Regions from separate parts of the Rhodoferax sp. AJA081-3 genome, predicted to be linked through region 1. Evidence: riboswitches for the same ligand, from Rfam matches in the RefSeq annotation. Region 1 holds a riboswitch; the other holds the start of a gene.
The links. Region 1 has a riboswitch for S-adenosylhomocysteine ahead of HZ993_RS14225 (homocysteine S-methyltransferase family protein). Riboswitches for the same ligand answer to the same signal wherever they lie in the genome.
Positions count from the first base shown of each region.

Region 2: another riboswitch for S-adenosylhomocysteine. It lies ahead of ahcY (adenosylhomocysteinase); the one in region 1 lies ahead of HZ993_RS14225 (homocysteine S-methyltransferase family protein).

Region 1 is NZ_CP059068.1:3,015,554-3,023,231, forward strand. It holds gene HZ993_RS14210 (ATP-binding protein) at 1-1,584, shown strand, start outside; gene HZ993_RS14215 (hypothetical protein) at 1,744-2,043, shown strand; gene recQ (DNA helicase RecQ) at 2,209-4,104, opposite strand; S-adenosyl-L-homocysteine riboswitch at 4,363-4,453, shown strand; gene HZ993_RS14225 (homocysteine S-methyltransferase family protein) at 4,481-5,563, shown strand; gene HZ993_RS14230 (cyclic nucleotide-binding domain-containing protein) at 5,756-6,325, opposite strand; S-adenosyl-L-homocysteine riboswitch at 6,437-6,511, shown strand; gene metH (methionine synthase) at 6,534-7,678, shown strand, end outside.
Region 2 is NZ_CP059068.1:2,192,493-2,200,170, reverse strand. It holds gene HZ993_RS10250 (peptide chain release factor 3) at 1-1,524, opposite strand, end outside; S-adenosyl-L-homocysteine riboswitch at 1,630-1,759, shown strand; gene ahcY (adenosylhomocysteinase) at 1,830-3,290, shown strand; gene HZ993_RS10240 (TlyA family RNA methyltransferase) at 3,422-4,228, shown strand; gene metF (methylenetetrahydrofolate reductase [NAD(P)H]) at 4,291-5,136, shown strand; gene HZ993_RS10230 (YhgE/Pip domain-containing protein) at 5,272-7,212, opposite strand; gene HZ993_RS10225 (23S rRNA (adenine(2030)-N(6))-methyltransferase RlmJ) at 7,234-7,678, opposite strand, start outside.

The DNA of each region.
Region 1 (7,678 bases):
CTGCCGCCGGTGCTGATGCGCCCCTACCGCGACCAGGCCGAGCTGATGGCCGTATTCACGCGCCTGTCGACCAAAAGCGCGCTGGGGCTGGACGACTTTGCCTTTGTCGCCGACGACGCCCAGGTGTTGTGCAACCTGCTGGCCAATGCCGTGGCCCGGCAGGAGGTCGGCATCAATGTGCTGCTGTACGGCCCACCCGGTACCGGCAAAACCGAACTGGCCAAGGTGGTAGCCCAATCGGCCGGCCTGGAACTGTTCGAAGTGGAATACGCTGACCGCGACGGCAACTCACTGAGCGGTCGCGACCGTTACCGCTCGCTGCAAATCGCCCAGGTGTTTCTGAAAGGCAGCTCCCAGGCCGCCCTGCTGTTTGACGAGGTGGAAGACGTGTTCCCCCCCATTTCCAGCGAGGCCGCCCAGTGGATGGCCAGGGCCGACGCCACCGCCGCGCCGCCCAATGGCAGCGTCAGCGGCAAGGCCTGGGTCAACCAGGTGCTGGAATCCAACGTGGTGCCCACCATCTGGGTGACCAACCGCATCGAGCAGATCGACCCGGCCTTCCGGCGCCGTTTTGCTTACCACCTGGAGCTGAAATCACCGCCGCCCGGCGCCCGCGAAGAACTGGTGCGCAAGACGCTGACGGGCGTTGCGGTGTCGGACGCATTTGTAGGCCGCCTGGCCAAGCGCAAAGGCCTGACCCCGGCACAGATCCGGACGGCAGTGCGTTTTGCCGGACTGGCGAGTGCGGAAACACGCGCCACTAACAGCGCGCAAACCGCACTGGAAGCCCTGATTGAGCGGCAACTCAAAAACGCCGACCAGGCCCTGGGCAACCGCGCCGTGGATGGCGCGCGCCTGCTGGCGGCCAGCCACTATGACCCGGCCCTGCTGAACGTGGAAAGCCGGTTTGAGATACCCCGCATGGTGCAGGCCCTGCAGGCCCGCGGCCATGGCACCCTGTGTTTTTACGGCCCCCCGGGCACCGGCAAGACGGCGCTGGCCGAACACATTGCCACGACGCTGGCCCAGCCCCTGCATGTGCGCCAAGCCAGTGACCTGATGGGCAAGTATGTGGGGGAGACCGAGCAAAACATGGCCGCCATGTTCCGCGAGGCTGAGACCGAAAACGCCATCCTGCTACTGGACGAGGCCGACAGTTTTTTGCAGGACCGCCGGGGCGCCCAGCGCAGCTATGAAGTGTCCGAGGTGAATGAAATGCTGCAGGGCATGGAGCGTTTTCACGGCATATTCATCTGTACGACCAATCTGATGGACCGCATAGACCAGGCCGCTTTGCGCCGGTTTACCTTCAAGATCCAGTTCAAACCACTGACCCGGGTCCAGCGGCTGGCCTTGTTTGTGACCGAGGCCTGCGCCGGGGACGCGGACCGGCTGGACCGGGACCTGGAGAAGCGGCTGGCGGCGCTGGACCAGCTCTGTGTAGGCGACTTTTCAGCCGTCAAGCGCCAGAACGCCATCCTGGACGCCCATCTGGAACCCGCCGAGTTTCTGGAGCAGCTGGAGGCCGAACACCGCATCAAACCCGAGGTGCGCGAGACCCGTGGAATAGGGTTTGTGCACTAAATCCGCACGGTTTTCCCACAAAAAGTGCGGAGACCGTGTCAACCGGTTGTAGCCATCAACCGTCATATCTGCATGCGGATGCAATCAATCGCCGGCCCGTTGGAAGTGAAGCCAGGCGCCTTGAGCAGTATCCATTCTTCTTCATTTTGACGTGTTGATATGAACAAAGAGACGATCAAGGTTCCTGAAAAAGGCACTTACCAGTGGCAACTGTTTGACTACTGGTCCGACGAATTCCGCCATACGCATGCCGACCATTCCGCGTATATCGCCCTGAATTTCGCCGGTGTATTGGATGCCTGCCGCAACAAATTCCACTCTTTGATCCAGCACCACAGCCAGCACCTGTGTGATGCTAAGGGTGGCAAGCGCCACAGCCGCGCCATTGCCCGCTTGCAAAACACCATGTCCGGTGCGGCGATGTCTTACGAGACATGTTTCCGCCGTTCTGCGGCGTAAAAGGTGTTTCTGCGGTGCGCGCATCATGTGCGCCCGCCACCGAACGGGGGTAAACGCCGCCGTTCGTGTCCTCCGGCCTTCGGCCTCCCCCTTTACCTCACTTTGGCGTTCACCCCCGCCCGGTGGCTCGGTACGTTGGTATAGCCGACCCGAAGTTTCCCCGTTCTAGCCCTGGTTCACCACGCGCAGCACCTCTTGCGCATAGGCTTCCAGTTTTTTGGCACCAATCCCGCTGATACCCTGCAGATCGTCCAAGGTCTGAGGCGCCCGTTTGGCGATCGCCGCCAATGTGGCGTCGTGAAAAATCACATAAGCGGGCAAATTGTGCTCCCGCGCCACCTCGGCGCGCCAGGCCTTCAGGGCCGCGTACCGCACCAAACCCTCTCCGTCCAGCGCAATGGGCGCCTTGACCACGGCCGAACCGGCGCCCGGGCGTTTGCTTTTGTTGCGGCTTGCGGGGGTGGAGACCGATTCCCTTAGTTGCACCTGGACTTCACCCCGCAGCACGGCGCGGGATTGTTCGGTCAAACGCAGGGTATTAAAAGCCTCGGCATCCACCGCCACGGCGCCCATGGCGATCAGCTGGCGCAGCACGCCGCGCAGCTGGATTTCGGTGAATTCAGCGCCCAGACCGAAGGTGCTCAAAGCCGTATGGCCGTGTTGGGTGACCTTTTCAGTGGTCTTGCCCCGCAAGATATCCATCACATGGCCAGCCCCGAACGACATACCGCTGGACTGTTGGATGCGGTAAATGGTGCTGAGTAACTTGCGTGCTGCGTCGGTACCGTCCCAGATATCGGGCGGGTTCAGGCAGTTGTCGCAGTTCTGGCAACGGTAGCCCGGGCCATCACCCAGTTGCTCGCCAAAGTAGGCCAGCAGCCGCACGCGGCGGCAATCGGTCGCTTCGGCCAGGCCCAGCAGCGCATCCAGCTTGCCGCGCAGAGCCTGTTTAAATTCCTCGCCGGCCGGGCTTTCGTCGATCATGCGGCGCTGGTTGACGACATCTTGCAGGCCATAACCCATCCAGGCGTAGGCTGGCAAACCGTCCCGCCCGGCGCGGCCCGTCTCCTGGTAATAACCTTCAATGTTCTTGGGCATGTCCAGGTGGGCGACAAAACGCACGTCGGGCTTGTCGATGCCCATTCCAAAGGCGATGGTGGCGACCATAACGATGCCCTCTTCCCGCAAAAACCGGTTCTGGTGGACCTGGCGCACCTTGCTGTCCAGCCCCGCGTGGTAGGGCAAGGCGCGGATGCCGGCGTCCACCAACGTCTGCGCTACGTCTTCGACCTTTTTACGCGACTGGCAGTAGACGATGCCGGCGTCGCCTTCATGCTCCCGCTCGATGAAGCGCAGCAATTGCTGCACAGCCTCACGCTTCTCGACGATGGTGTAACGAATATTCGGGCGGTCAAAGCTGCTGACAAAGGCTTCAGCGTCCTGCAACTGCAGGCGCTCCACGATGTCGGCACGGGTCAGGTCGTCGGCCGTGGCGGTCAGCGCCATGCGCGGCACACCGACATACCGCTCGTGCAACACGGTCAGCGCGCGGTATTCGGGGCGGAAATCGTGGCCCCACTGGCTGACGCAGTGCGCCTCATCAATGGCGAACAGGCTCAGCTGGTTGCGCTCGTACAGCGAGTCCAGCAGTGCCAGAAAACGCGGGTTGGTCACCCGCTCGGGCGCGGCATAGAGGCAGGTGATGTCGCCGCGCAGCAGGCGCTGCTCAATTTGGTAGGCCTCTTCACCGCTCAGCGTCGAGTTCAGGAACTCTGCGCTGACACCCGCCTCGTGCAGGGCGCCCACCTGGTCGTGCATCAGCGCAATCAGCGGCGAGATGACCAGCGCCACCCCCAGCCCCGCGCGCTGGCGGGCAATGGCCGGGATCTGGTAACACAGGGACTTTCCTCCCCCCGTGGGCATCAGCACCAGCGCGTCGCCGCCATTGGCCACGTGTTCGACGATGGCCTGCTGCGGGCCCCGAAACTGCGCATAGCCGAACACCTCTTCCAGGATGGCGTGCAGGGTGTGGCTGGAGATGGATGGGTCGATTGCTATCAAAACAGTAGCTAATTACGCAGTATTTACGGGGGCTATGGTCATAAATCCTTCGGATGATTCGGGGAAAACACCGTCGGACCCCCCCTATTGTCGGGCATGGGCGCGCCAGGAGCCTGGGTGGCTGAGCGTTCTGCGCAGGTAAAGGAGGAGCCCGCAGGCGCAAGCCGGAGGGCGGGGGACGCGAAGCAGAACGCTCAGCCACCCAGGCGCTTTGGAGGATGCGGTGGCCCCTCACCGCGCCGTGGTCTAAAATGCAGCCATCCCAAGGAGCGCTGCAGCGGCCCGGCACTGTGCACAACAGTTCGCCACAGGTTGCCAGGCTTGGGTTTGCCAACCGCGCTCACTTGTCTGTACCCAGAGAAAGTGAGCCGCATCCATGACCTCCAAAACTTTGTCCTACACCCGTGGCCAGGCCCTGCCCGGCATTCTGGCCAGCCGCATCGCCATCCTGGACGGCGCCATGGGCACCATGATCCAGCGCTTCAAGCTGGGCGAGGCGCAGTACCGCGGTGAGGGCTATACCGGCCCCGGCGCGCAAGGCACCCGTTTCACCGACTTCCACCGCGATGTCAAAGGCAACAACGAGCTGCTGAGCCTGACGCGCCCAGATGTCATCAGCGACATCCACGAGCGTTACCTGGCCGCCGGCGCCGACCTGATCGAAACCAATACCTTTGGCGCCACCACCGTGGCCCAGGCTGACTACGACATGGCCGACCTGGCCGTGGAAATGAACCTGGTATCCGCCAAACTGGCCCGCGCCGCCTGCGACAAATATTCCACACCCGACAAGCCCCGTTTTGTCGCCGGCGCCCTGGGCCCAACACCGAAGACCGCCAGCATCAGCCCCGACGTGAACGACCCCGGCGCCCGCAATGTGACCTTTGAAGAGCTGCGACAGGCCTATTACGACCAGACCAAGGCCCTAGTCGAGGGCGGTAGCGACGTGCTGCTGGTGGAAACCATCTTCGACACGCTGAACGCCAAGGCCGCACTGTTTGCGATTGACGAATACTTCGAAGCCAGCGGCGAGCGCCTGCCCATCATCATCAGCGGCACGGTGACCGACGCGTCGGGCCGCATCCTCAGCGGCCAAACGGTGACCGCCTTCTGGCACAGCGTGCGCCACGCCCAGCCGCTGGCAATTGGCCTGAACTGCGCGCTGGGTGCGGCACTGATGCGCCCCTATATCCAGGAGCTGAACCGCGTGGCGCCGGACACCTACATCAGCTGCTACCCCAATGCCGGCCTACCCAACCCCATGAGTGACACCGGCTTTGACGAAACGCCGGACGTGACCAGCCGCCTGGTGCGGGAGTTCGCCGCCGAAGGCCTGGTGAACATCGTTGGCGGCTGCTGCGGCACAACGCCAGACCACATTGGTGCGATTGCCCATGCGGTGGCGCCGTTGCCGGGGCGCAGCGTGCGGCGCAATTTCTTCTACAAGGAAGCGGCTTAAAGGCTGAACCTGGGAAGGAGTCTGGTCGGCAGCATGTTCTGCTCCGTGTCCCCCGTCCGCTGCGCGGCCTCCTCCTTTACCTGCGCAGAACACACTGCCGCCCAGACTCTCGGCGACTTACAGATAAACGCTATGCTTTAAGTAGCACAACACCAAGCACTCTCGGGGGCTAGAGGTACTTTTTACCAATCTTCATGGCCGCTGCAGCAAGGCCCGGTCGATCTCCAGCTGCATGGCCTTGGCCAGCTTGGCGTAGAGGCGCAGCTTGCGGGCGTTGTCACGCAGGCGCTCGGCCAGGCGGGCGGCGATGGCCAGCAGCAGTTTGGAGCCTATGCGCGGCTCCTCGTTGATCAGGGCCTTGAAGGATTCGCGGGTCAGGATGGCGCACAGCGAATCGGCGCTGGTGGTGCAAGAGGCCGACCGCGGCTCCTCGTCCACCAGGCCCACCTCACCTACCAGGCTGCCAGCGCCCAGCACACGAATGGTCAGCGGCTCGGTGCGGCTGACGGTCACGCTCTCCACGACCACCTCGCCCTCCAGCAGCAGGGCCATAAAACCCTCGTCGGCGGCGTCGCCTTCGCGGATAAAGGTGGTGTTGGCCGGGATGAACTGTGGCGTCATGTAACCGACCACGACCCGGGCTTCCTCCAGCGTGAGGTGTATCAGTGCGTTGGGCGCCGTCAGCAGCTCGGCCGCGGTTTCAAACGCGCGTATGCGCTGGGTGTCGGGGGGGTTGTCCGGGGAAGTGTCGTCAGGGTTCATGACCGTGGTGCCCGCCTCTGTGCCGCGCAAACAACCGTTGTTTGCGGGGGGTTGGGGCTATGGTAAACCACGGCGAGGCGCCCGGCACGGAAGTTCTCCCTTAAAATTGGAGCATCCAAGGAGCGTTGCAGCAGGCCACACGGTGGTCTTGTCAGGCTTGGATGTTCCCAACGACGCTCACCTGGTTCGCTTTTTACAGGTGAGATGCATGTCTTCTATTTCCACAGTCCCTCCGATGATGCTGTCCGGCCTGGAGCCGGTGACCATCGGTATTGCCCCTTCTGACGACGGCGCCGCGCCCCGCGCCACCTTTGTCAACATCGGCGAGCGCACCAACGTAACGGGCTCCAAGGCCTTTGCCCGCATGATCCTGAACGGCGACTTCGAGCAGGCCCTGGCCGTGGCGCGCCAGCAGGTGGAAAACGGCGCCCAGGTGATTGACATCAACATGGACGAGGCCATGCTGGACAGCCAGGCGGCGATGGTCCGTTTTCTGAATTTGATAGCGTCTGAGCCCGACATTTCGCGGGTTCCGGTCATGATCGACTCCAGCAAATGGAGCGTCATCGAGGCCGGCCTTCGCTGTGTGCAGGGCAAGGGCATCGTCAACTCCATCAGCATGAAGGAGGGTGAGGAAGCCTTCCGCCAGCAGGCCAAGCTGGTGCGCCGTTATGGCGCCGCCGCGGTTGTGATGGCCTTTGACGAAAAGGGTCAGGCCGACACCTATGCCCGCAAGATCGAAATCTGTGAGCGGGCCTACCGCATCCTGGTGGACGAAGTGGGCTTCCCGGCGGAAGACATCATCTTCGACCCCAACATCTTCGCCATCGCCACCGGCATTGAGGAGCACAACAACTACGCGGTCGACTTCATTGAGGCCACGCGCTGGATCAAGCAGAACCTGCCGGGCGCCAAGGTGTCCGGCGGCGTGTCGAACGTGTCCTTCAGCTTCCGCGGCAACGACCCGGTGCGCGAGGCCATCCACACCGTGTTTTTGTACCACGCGATTGCCGCCGGCATGGACATGGGCATCGTCAACGCCGGCATGGTCGGCGTGTACGACGACCTGGAGCCGGTGCTGCGCGAGCGCGTCGAAGATGTGGTGCTGAACCGCCGCGAGGACGCGGGTGAACGCCTGGTCGAAATCGCCGAGACCGCCAAGAGCGGCGCCAAGGACGAAAGCAAAAAGCTGGAATGGCGCGGCACACCCGAGGCGCCTGTCTCCGTCGGCCAGCGCCTGAGCCATGCCATGGTGCACGGCATCACCGACTTCATCACCGAAGACACTGAGGAAGCCTACCGCGCGATATTGGCCACCGGCGGACGCCCGCTGCACGTGATTGAAGGCCCGCT
Region 2 (7,678 bases), 820 kb from region 1:
ATAGGCCAGCGTGTCGGCGGCATCACGCGCCATGCGCATGGGGTAGGCGTCGCAAAAGGCCTTCAGCTCGGCCGGTGTGTCGGCCGTGATCCAACGGGCGCCGGTGTACTGGCAGCCTTCCAGCCGGATGTCGGCGTCGTATTCGCCCTTTAGACGGTGCTGTACCACTTCAAACTGCAACTGGCCCACGGCGCCCAACAGCATATTGCCGCCGATTTCGGGTTTGAAAACCTGGATGGCACCCTCTTCACCCAACTGTGCCAAACCTTGTTGTAACTGCTTGGTGCGCAGCGGGTTGCGCAGCACCACGGTCATGAACATTTCGGGTGCGAAGAAGGGCAGGCCGGTGTACAGCAGGTTGACGCTGCCGTCGGTAATCGTATCGCCCAGTTGGACGCCGCCGTGGGTGGTAAAGCCCACGATGTCGCCCGCATATGCCTCTTCCACCGCCTCGCGGCGCTGGCTCATAAAGGTGACCACGGAGGTGGGACGCAGCTCTTTGCTGGTGCGCATGACTTTCAGCTTCATGCCCGGTGTGTATTTGCCCGATGCCATGCGCACAAAGGCGATGCGGTCGCGGTGGTTGGCGTCCATATTGGCCTGCACCTTGAAAACCACGCCACTGAAGGCTTCGTCCTCGGGCCGCACTTCTTTCACCACCGGCTGGCGATTGACCAGCGTGGAGCTGATACGCATTTGGGGGCTGGGGGCCAGGTCCACCAAAGCATCCAGCACTTCCATCACACCAAAATTGTTGACGCCGGAGCCAAAGAACACGGGGGTTTGTTTACCCGCCAGAAAGGCGGCGTGGTCCCAGGCGGGGGACGCGCCGGTGGCCAGTTCCATGCTTTCCATGGCGGTGGTCCACTCGTGGCCGAAGCGCTTTTCCAGTGCAGCGGTGTCGCTCAAGGGCATGGACTCAAACTCTTGCGGACGGCGGTCTTTTCCGCCGTCAAACACGGTCATCATCTGTGTGCGCAAATTGACGATACCGCCGAAGGATTTGCCCTGGCCCACGGGCCAGGTCATGGGAACACAGGGCATGCCCAGCTCGCGTTCGATCTCGTCCAGTATGTCCAGCGGCTCACGCACTTCGCGGTCCATCTTGTTGACGAAGGTGATGATGGGTGTGTCGCGCTGGCGGCAGACCTCGATCAGGCGGCGGGTCTGGGCTTCCACACCGTTTGCCGCGTCGATCACCATCAGGGCCGAATCCACGGCGGTCAGCACGCGGTAGGTATCTTCCGAGAAGTCTTTGTGGCCGGGCGTGTCCAGCAGGTTAACCACGTGGTCGCGGTAGGCCATTTGCATCACACTGGATGCGACGGAGATACCCCGCTGCTTTTCAATCTCCATCCAGTCGGAGGTGGCGTGTCGTGTGGCCTTGCGCGCCTTGACCGATCCGGCAATCTGGATCGCGCCCGAGAACAACAGCAGCTTTTCGGTCAGCGTGGTTTTACCGGCATCCGGGTGGGAAATGATGGCAAAGGTGCGGCGACGCTTGGTCTCGGCAAGAAAGGTCATGGAGGCGGGGGCTGCAAGCAGCGCAGAGAGGCAAAGGGCGTGATTTTAAGGGCCTTGCGCGTTGCGGGCCTTTGCCAGGGTGGCGATAGCTCCGTATAATCGGCTCCTTCCGAGGAGCGTTGCAGCTCGAAACCCTGGCCTGAATGAAACGAATTCAGGGTGCAGGATGCGAGTGAGGCTCGGAACACGTTGTCTTCCATAAAAAGTCAACGCAAGTCAACGGCGCTCACCCACTGGTCTGTGCGGTGAGCCTATACCCGGTTAATGCGCAGCCCAGTGGCCTCAAAATTTTTTTGGAGCCCACCATGAGCGCATTGAAACCCGTTTCCAAGACCGAAGACTACAAAATCGCCGACCTGAGCCTGGCCCCCTGGGGACGCAAAGAGCTCACTATTGCCGAGACCGAAATGCCGGGTCTGATGGCCATCCGCCAAGAATTCGCCAAGGCCCAGCCGCTCAAGGGCGCGCGTATCACTGGCTCCCTGCACATGACCATCCAGACCGGCGTGCTGGTCGAGACCCTGCAAGCCTTGGGCGCCGACGTGCGTTGGGCTTCGTGCAACATCTTCTCCACACAAGACCACGCCGCTGCCGCCTTGGTGGCGCAGGGCACACCGGTGTTTGCGCACAAGGGCGAAACGCTGGAAGAGTATTGGGACTTTACGCACCGCATTTTTGAATTCGGTGGCAAGAAGGGCACTGCGGCTGAAGGCCCCAACATGATCCTGGACGACGGCGGCGACGCTACGTTGCTGATGCACCTGGGCGCCCGTGCCGAGAAGGACATCAAGGTCCTGGCCAACCCTGGCAGCGAAGAAGAAATCTGCTTGTTCAAGGCCATCAAGGCCAAGCTCAAGCTGGACCCCACCTGGTACAGCCGCCGCCTGAAAAACATCATCGGCGTGACCGAAGAAACCACCACGGGCGTGATGCGTCTGGAAGAAATGTCGGCCAAGGGCTCGTTGGCGTTCCGCGCCATCAACGTCAATGACTCGGTGACCAAGAGCAAGTTTGACAACCTGTACGGTTGCCGCGAATCCCTGGTGGACGCCATCAAGCGCGCCACCGACGTGATGATCGCCGGCAAAGTAGCCTTGGTGGCTGGTTATGGCGACGTGGGCAAGGGCTCCGCCCAGGCACTGCGCGCACTGTCTGCCCAAGTGTGGGTGACCGAAGTGGACCCCATCAACGCCCTGCAAGCCGCGATGGAAGGCTACAAGGTTGTGACCATGGAATACGCCGCCGACAAGGCCGACATTTTTGTGACCGCTACCGGCAACAAGAATGTCATCACCTTCAAGCACATGCAGGCCATGAAGGACCAGGCCATCGTTTGCAACATCGGCCACTTCGACAATGAAATCGACGTAGCTTCGCTGGAAAAGCTGAAGTGGGACGAGATCAAGCCCCAGGTGGACCACGTGATCTTCCCCGCTACCAAGGGCAAGAACGCCAAGCCCGAGAAACGCATCATCCTGTTGGCCAAGGGCCGCCTGGTGAATCTGGGTTGTGGTACTGGCCACCCCAGCTTTGTGATGTCGTCCAGCTTTGCCAACCAGACCATCGCCCAGATCGAACTGTTCACCAAGCCCAAGGAATACAAGTCGGGCAAGGTCTATGTGTTGCCCAAGCACCTGGACGAAAAGGTGGCACGCCTGCACCTGATGAAGGTCGGCGCGCAATTGAGCGAATTGACCGATGAGCAAGCCGCCTACATCGGCGTCAGCAAGTCCGGCCCATACAAAAAAGACACGTATCGCTACTAAGCGAGCGCCGAAAGGCGAATTGGGGGTCGGATTAGGGAATTGGGGGGCGGATCACCATTCGCACAGCGAATGTGTGCTCTGACCCCTAATTCACCCGACCCCCAATTCACCGCTGTTACTTTGAGGAACACATGCGCATTGACCAACTACTCGTTTTACGTGGCCTGGCCACTACCCGGTCGCAGGCCCAGCGCCTGATTGCCGATGGTGTGGAATGGCTGCAGGGCGAGGCGTGGAAGCGCGTAGCCAAAAACGGTGACGAAGTGCCCGAGAACGCCGACGTTCGCCTGCTCGACGACTCCGAGGCCCGCTACGTATCCCGTGGCGGTCTGAAGCTGGAAGCCGCGCTCAAGCAAGTGGGCCTGTCGGTCGACGGCCTGGCCTGTCTGGATGTGGGGCAAAGCACCGGCGGTTTTACCGACTGCCTGCTGCAGCATGGCGCGCGTCTGGTGGTGGGTGTGGATGTGGGCAGCGCCCAGCTGCACCCGCAACTGCGCGAAGACGGCCGTGTGCTGTGTGTCGAGAAGGTGAATGCCCGTTCCCTGACTGCTATGGATTTTGAAGCAGCATGTGTAAATTACACGGGGGCTGGCGGCCAGTTTGATCCAGAGGCTGAGGGCGCAGAGCCGTTTGTGCCAGAGTTTGATGTGGTGGTGGGCGACCTGTCCTTCATCTCGCAGACCTTGGTGCTGCCGGCGGTTATTCCCTTTTTGAAACCCGGCGGCACGTTGCTCACCTTGGTCAAGCCGCAATTCGAATTGCAGCCGGGCCAAGTAGGCAAGGGCGGCATCGTCAAGGACGACGCCATGTACCCCATCGTGGAGCAGCGGTTGCGCGAAACCTGTGCCGATCTGGGCCTGACCGTGACGGCGTGGTTCGACTCCCCCATCGAAGGTGGAGACGGCAACCGCGAGTTTTTTATTTGCGCAACGAAATAACTTTTGCGGGACAGACCGCCGCAACGTAGTTGCAAGCTCTGTCCCCAACTGATTGGAAAGCCATGTCCGATACATCCCGCATTCCCCTGAGCGTGGAATTCTTTCCGCCCAAGACCCCCGAAGGTGTGGCCAAGCTGCGCGCCGTGCGCCAGCAGCTGTATGCGCTCAAGCCCGAGTTCTGTTCGGTGACCTTTGGGGCCGGTGGCTCCACACAAGAAGGCACCTTCAATGCGGTCTCCGAAATCCTGGCCGAAGGTGTCAGTGCCGCGTCCCATTTCTCGTGCATTGGTGCCACGCGCGACACGGTGCGCGCCCAACTGGCCACACTCAAGGCCATGGGCGTCAAACGCCTGGTGGCGCTGCGCGGCGATTTGCCCAGCGGCTACGGTGCCGGTGGTGAATTCCACTACGCCAGCGAGTTGGTGGCCTTTATCCGTGCCGAAACCGGTGACGACTTCTTCATCGAAGTGGCGGCTTACCCCGAGATCCATCCCCAGGCCCGATCGCCCGAGGCCGACTTGCAGGCTTTTGCCGCCAAGGTCAAGGCTGGTGCCAATTCGTCCATCACCCAGTATTTCTACAACCCGGACGCTTATTTCCGTTTTGTGGACGACGTGGCGGCCATGGGCCTCAACGTGCCTGTGGTGCCCGGCATCATGCCCATTACCAGCTCCACGCAGCTGATGCGTTTTTCGGACGCCAGCGGTGCCGAGATTCCACGCTGGATCCGCCTGCGCCTGCAAAGTTTTGGCGACGATACGGCGTCCATCAAGGCCTTTGGCCTGGACGTGGTGACCAGTTTGTGTGAGCAGTTGCGCGCCGGTGGTGCTCCTTCGCTGCACTTCTACACCATGAACCAGAGTGTGGCGACGATTGCGCTCTGCGAGCGCCTGGGCTTGGTGGCGTAAGGCTACGCTCAGTCTGGAGCCGCAGTAGAGCTGGGGTAAGCGTCGCCGTTCGTGTCCTCCGCACTTCGTGCTCCCCCTTTACCTCACTTTGACGCTCACCCCAACTCTACTGCTCATAGCGTTGGTGGGGCGAAGTTAAACCCCTTCAAACTCCATCGCCGGGCGGTGCTCCTCGGTGCTGACAAATTGCCAGCGACCGACAAAACACGCAGCCAGCCATGCGATGGTGCCGATCAGGCCGATGACCAGCCAGGCGCTGAGCGAGTCGCCGTCAAACGCGCCGAACATGGTGACACGCAGGGCCTTGATGACCCAGGTGAAGGGCAACCAGGGGCTAACCGTCTGGTAAATACCTCCCGACAGTTCGACCGGCAACACGCCCCCCGCGGACGACAGTTGCAGCACCATCAACAGCAGCACCGCAGCCTTGCCCGCGTCCCCAAAGGCGCGGGTCAGTGCAACGATGATGGTCAGGAAGGTCAGCGAACTGATGACCAAGGTCAGTGCATAGGGGCCCAAATGGGCCACTGAAATCTCCAGCAGAAACAGTGACATCAGCATGATGACCATGGCCTGTGCAACCACCACCGCGCCCAGAATGCCCAGTTTGCCCAACAACCGGGCCGGGCGCGAGGCCGTGGACGCGGCCAGTGGCAGGCGGCGCAGGTGGAACAGGAAAGCCGACATCACCGCGCCCAGCCACAGCGAGGTGGCCAGAAAGTTGGGCGCAAAACCAGCGCCGTTGTTGGGCACGGGGGCCACAATTTCGATGACGGGCTCGACCGAATCTGCCAGGCCACGGGCGCTGCCCTCTGGTGCCTGCACATCTCGGGGCAGTGAGTGGTTCAACAGGTCCAATCCCAGCGTCAGTTCTTTGGAGCCGCTTTTGAGCTGGCCCAGTCCTTGGCGCAAATCGTGTGCTCCGGCACCCACTGTGCGGCTTGCGCTGGCCAATTCGTCCAGCTTGGCATCTTCCGGCACTTTGCTGGCCGCTGTGTGGATACCGCCACCCAGAGCCACCATGCCGTCTACCAGCTTGGCCGTGCCTGCACCCAGCTTCTGGGTGCCGTCTGCCAGCTGCGCCTGGCCCAGGCGCGCGGACTGTATGCCCGCGCCCAACAGGGCCGCACCATCGCCGAGCTGTGACGCACCTTCGGAGAGGCGTGTGCCAACCAGGGGGATGGCCTTGGTTTCGTCCCGCATGCGAATGCTGGCGTCGGTCAGCTCCTGTGCGCCATTCTGCAAATCCTGGAGGCCGTGCGACAGACTGGTGTGGCCAGACAGCAGTTCGGCCGGTGCGGTCTTGAGCGCCGCCAGGTCGTGTGCGGACGGACGTTGCTGGTCCATGGTGCGCAATCCGGTGCCCAATTGTTTGACACCGTCCGTCAGCTGCACGACGGCGTGCCCCAAGCCGTCCGCGCCGCTGGCCAGGGTTTTGGAGCCCGAGTCGGCTTTCGCCAGACCGGCATCCAATTTCTGCGCGCCGTCATTCAGCGTGGCCACGCCTTTACGCAGCTCGGTCAGTTTGTCGCGCGAGCCGGTGACGTTGGTCAGCACCAGGGACCAGCGGTTTTCGTTCAGATTGATGTTGACCTGGTGCCCCAGCTCGGCGGCAAAACGCTTGGCAATCTGGGCACCGTTGTAGTTGTTGCCTTCGGACACATACATCACCAGGCGGCCACCGGCGGCGGCTTGCCCGGGTACGGCGTTGGCGCTGAAGTCGCTGGGAATGATCAGTGCAAACGCCAGGCGACCCTGCCGCACCGCCCGTTTGGCTTCGTCTTCTTCCAGGTAGTCGACAAAGCCAAAGGTCTGTCGTTCGCGGATCGACGCGGCCACCTCCTGGCCCACGTTCACATCCTGGCCGCGGTAGTGCAGCCCCTGGTCCAGGTTGACCAGGGCGGCTTTGAGGTCGCCGGTGTGGGCGCCGGGGTCTTGCACGCTGGAAAGGTAGATCAGCGCGTACAGCGCCGGGATGATGATCACGCCAATCGTCGAGACCTTGAGCTTGGGAAAACGCGTAAACAGCGTCATCTCCATGCGAAAAATCGCAATTGCATCGCGCAGGACACGCATGGCTAACCCGTGGGCTACGTTTTAGCCGCCCGATTCCAGCGTGAAGGTGGCATTGGCGTCCTGCTTGAGCAGCTCCACCATCTGGGGCAGGGCTTTTTGCAGTCCGGCCTTGAGCGTGTGGGGCGGGTTGATGATGAACATGCCACTGGCCGGCAGGCCGGGGCGAATTACCTCGCCTTCGTCATCCTGCAACAGCTTGCTGGATTTGACGGTGAGCGTGGCACCCAGCCAACTCTTGCCAGCCTTATTGGCCAGGGTCTTGAGTTTCTTGGGCAGATCGTGTGCTTCAGGGCGCGGGATGATGGGGTACCAGACGGCATAGGTGCCGGTGGCAAAACGTACCAGCGAGTCGGCCACCATTTCGGCCACGCGGCCATAGTCGGTCTTCAATTCATAGCTGGGGTCACACAACAACAGGGCGCGGCGCGAGGGAGGGGGCAAGAATTTCTTGATACCTTCAAAACCG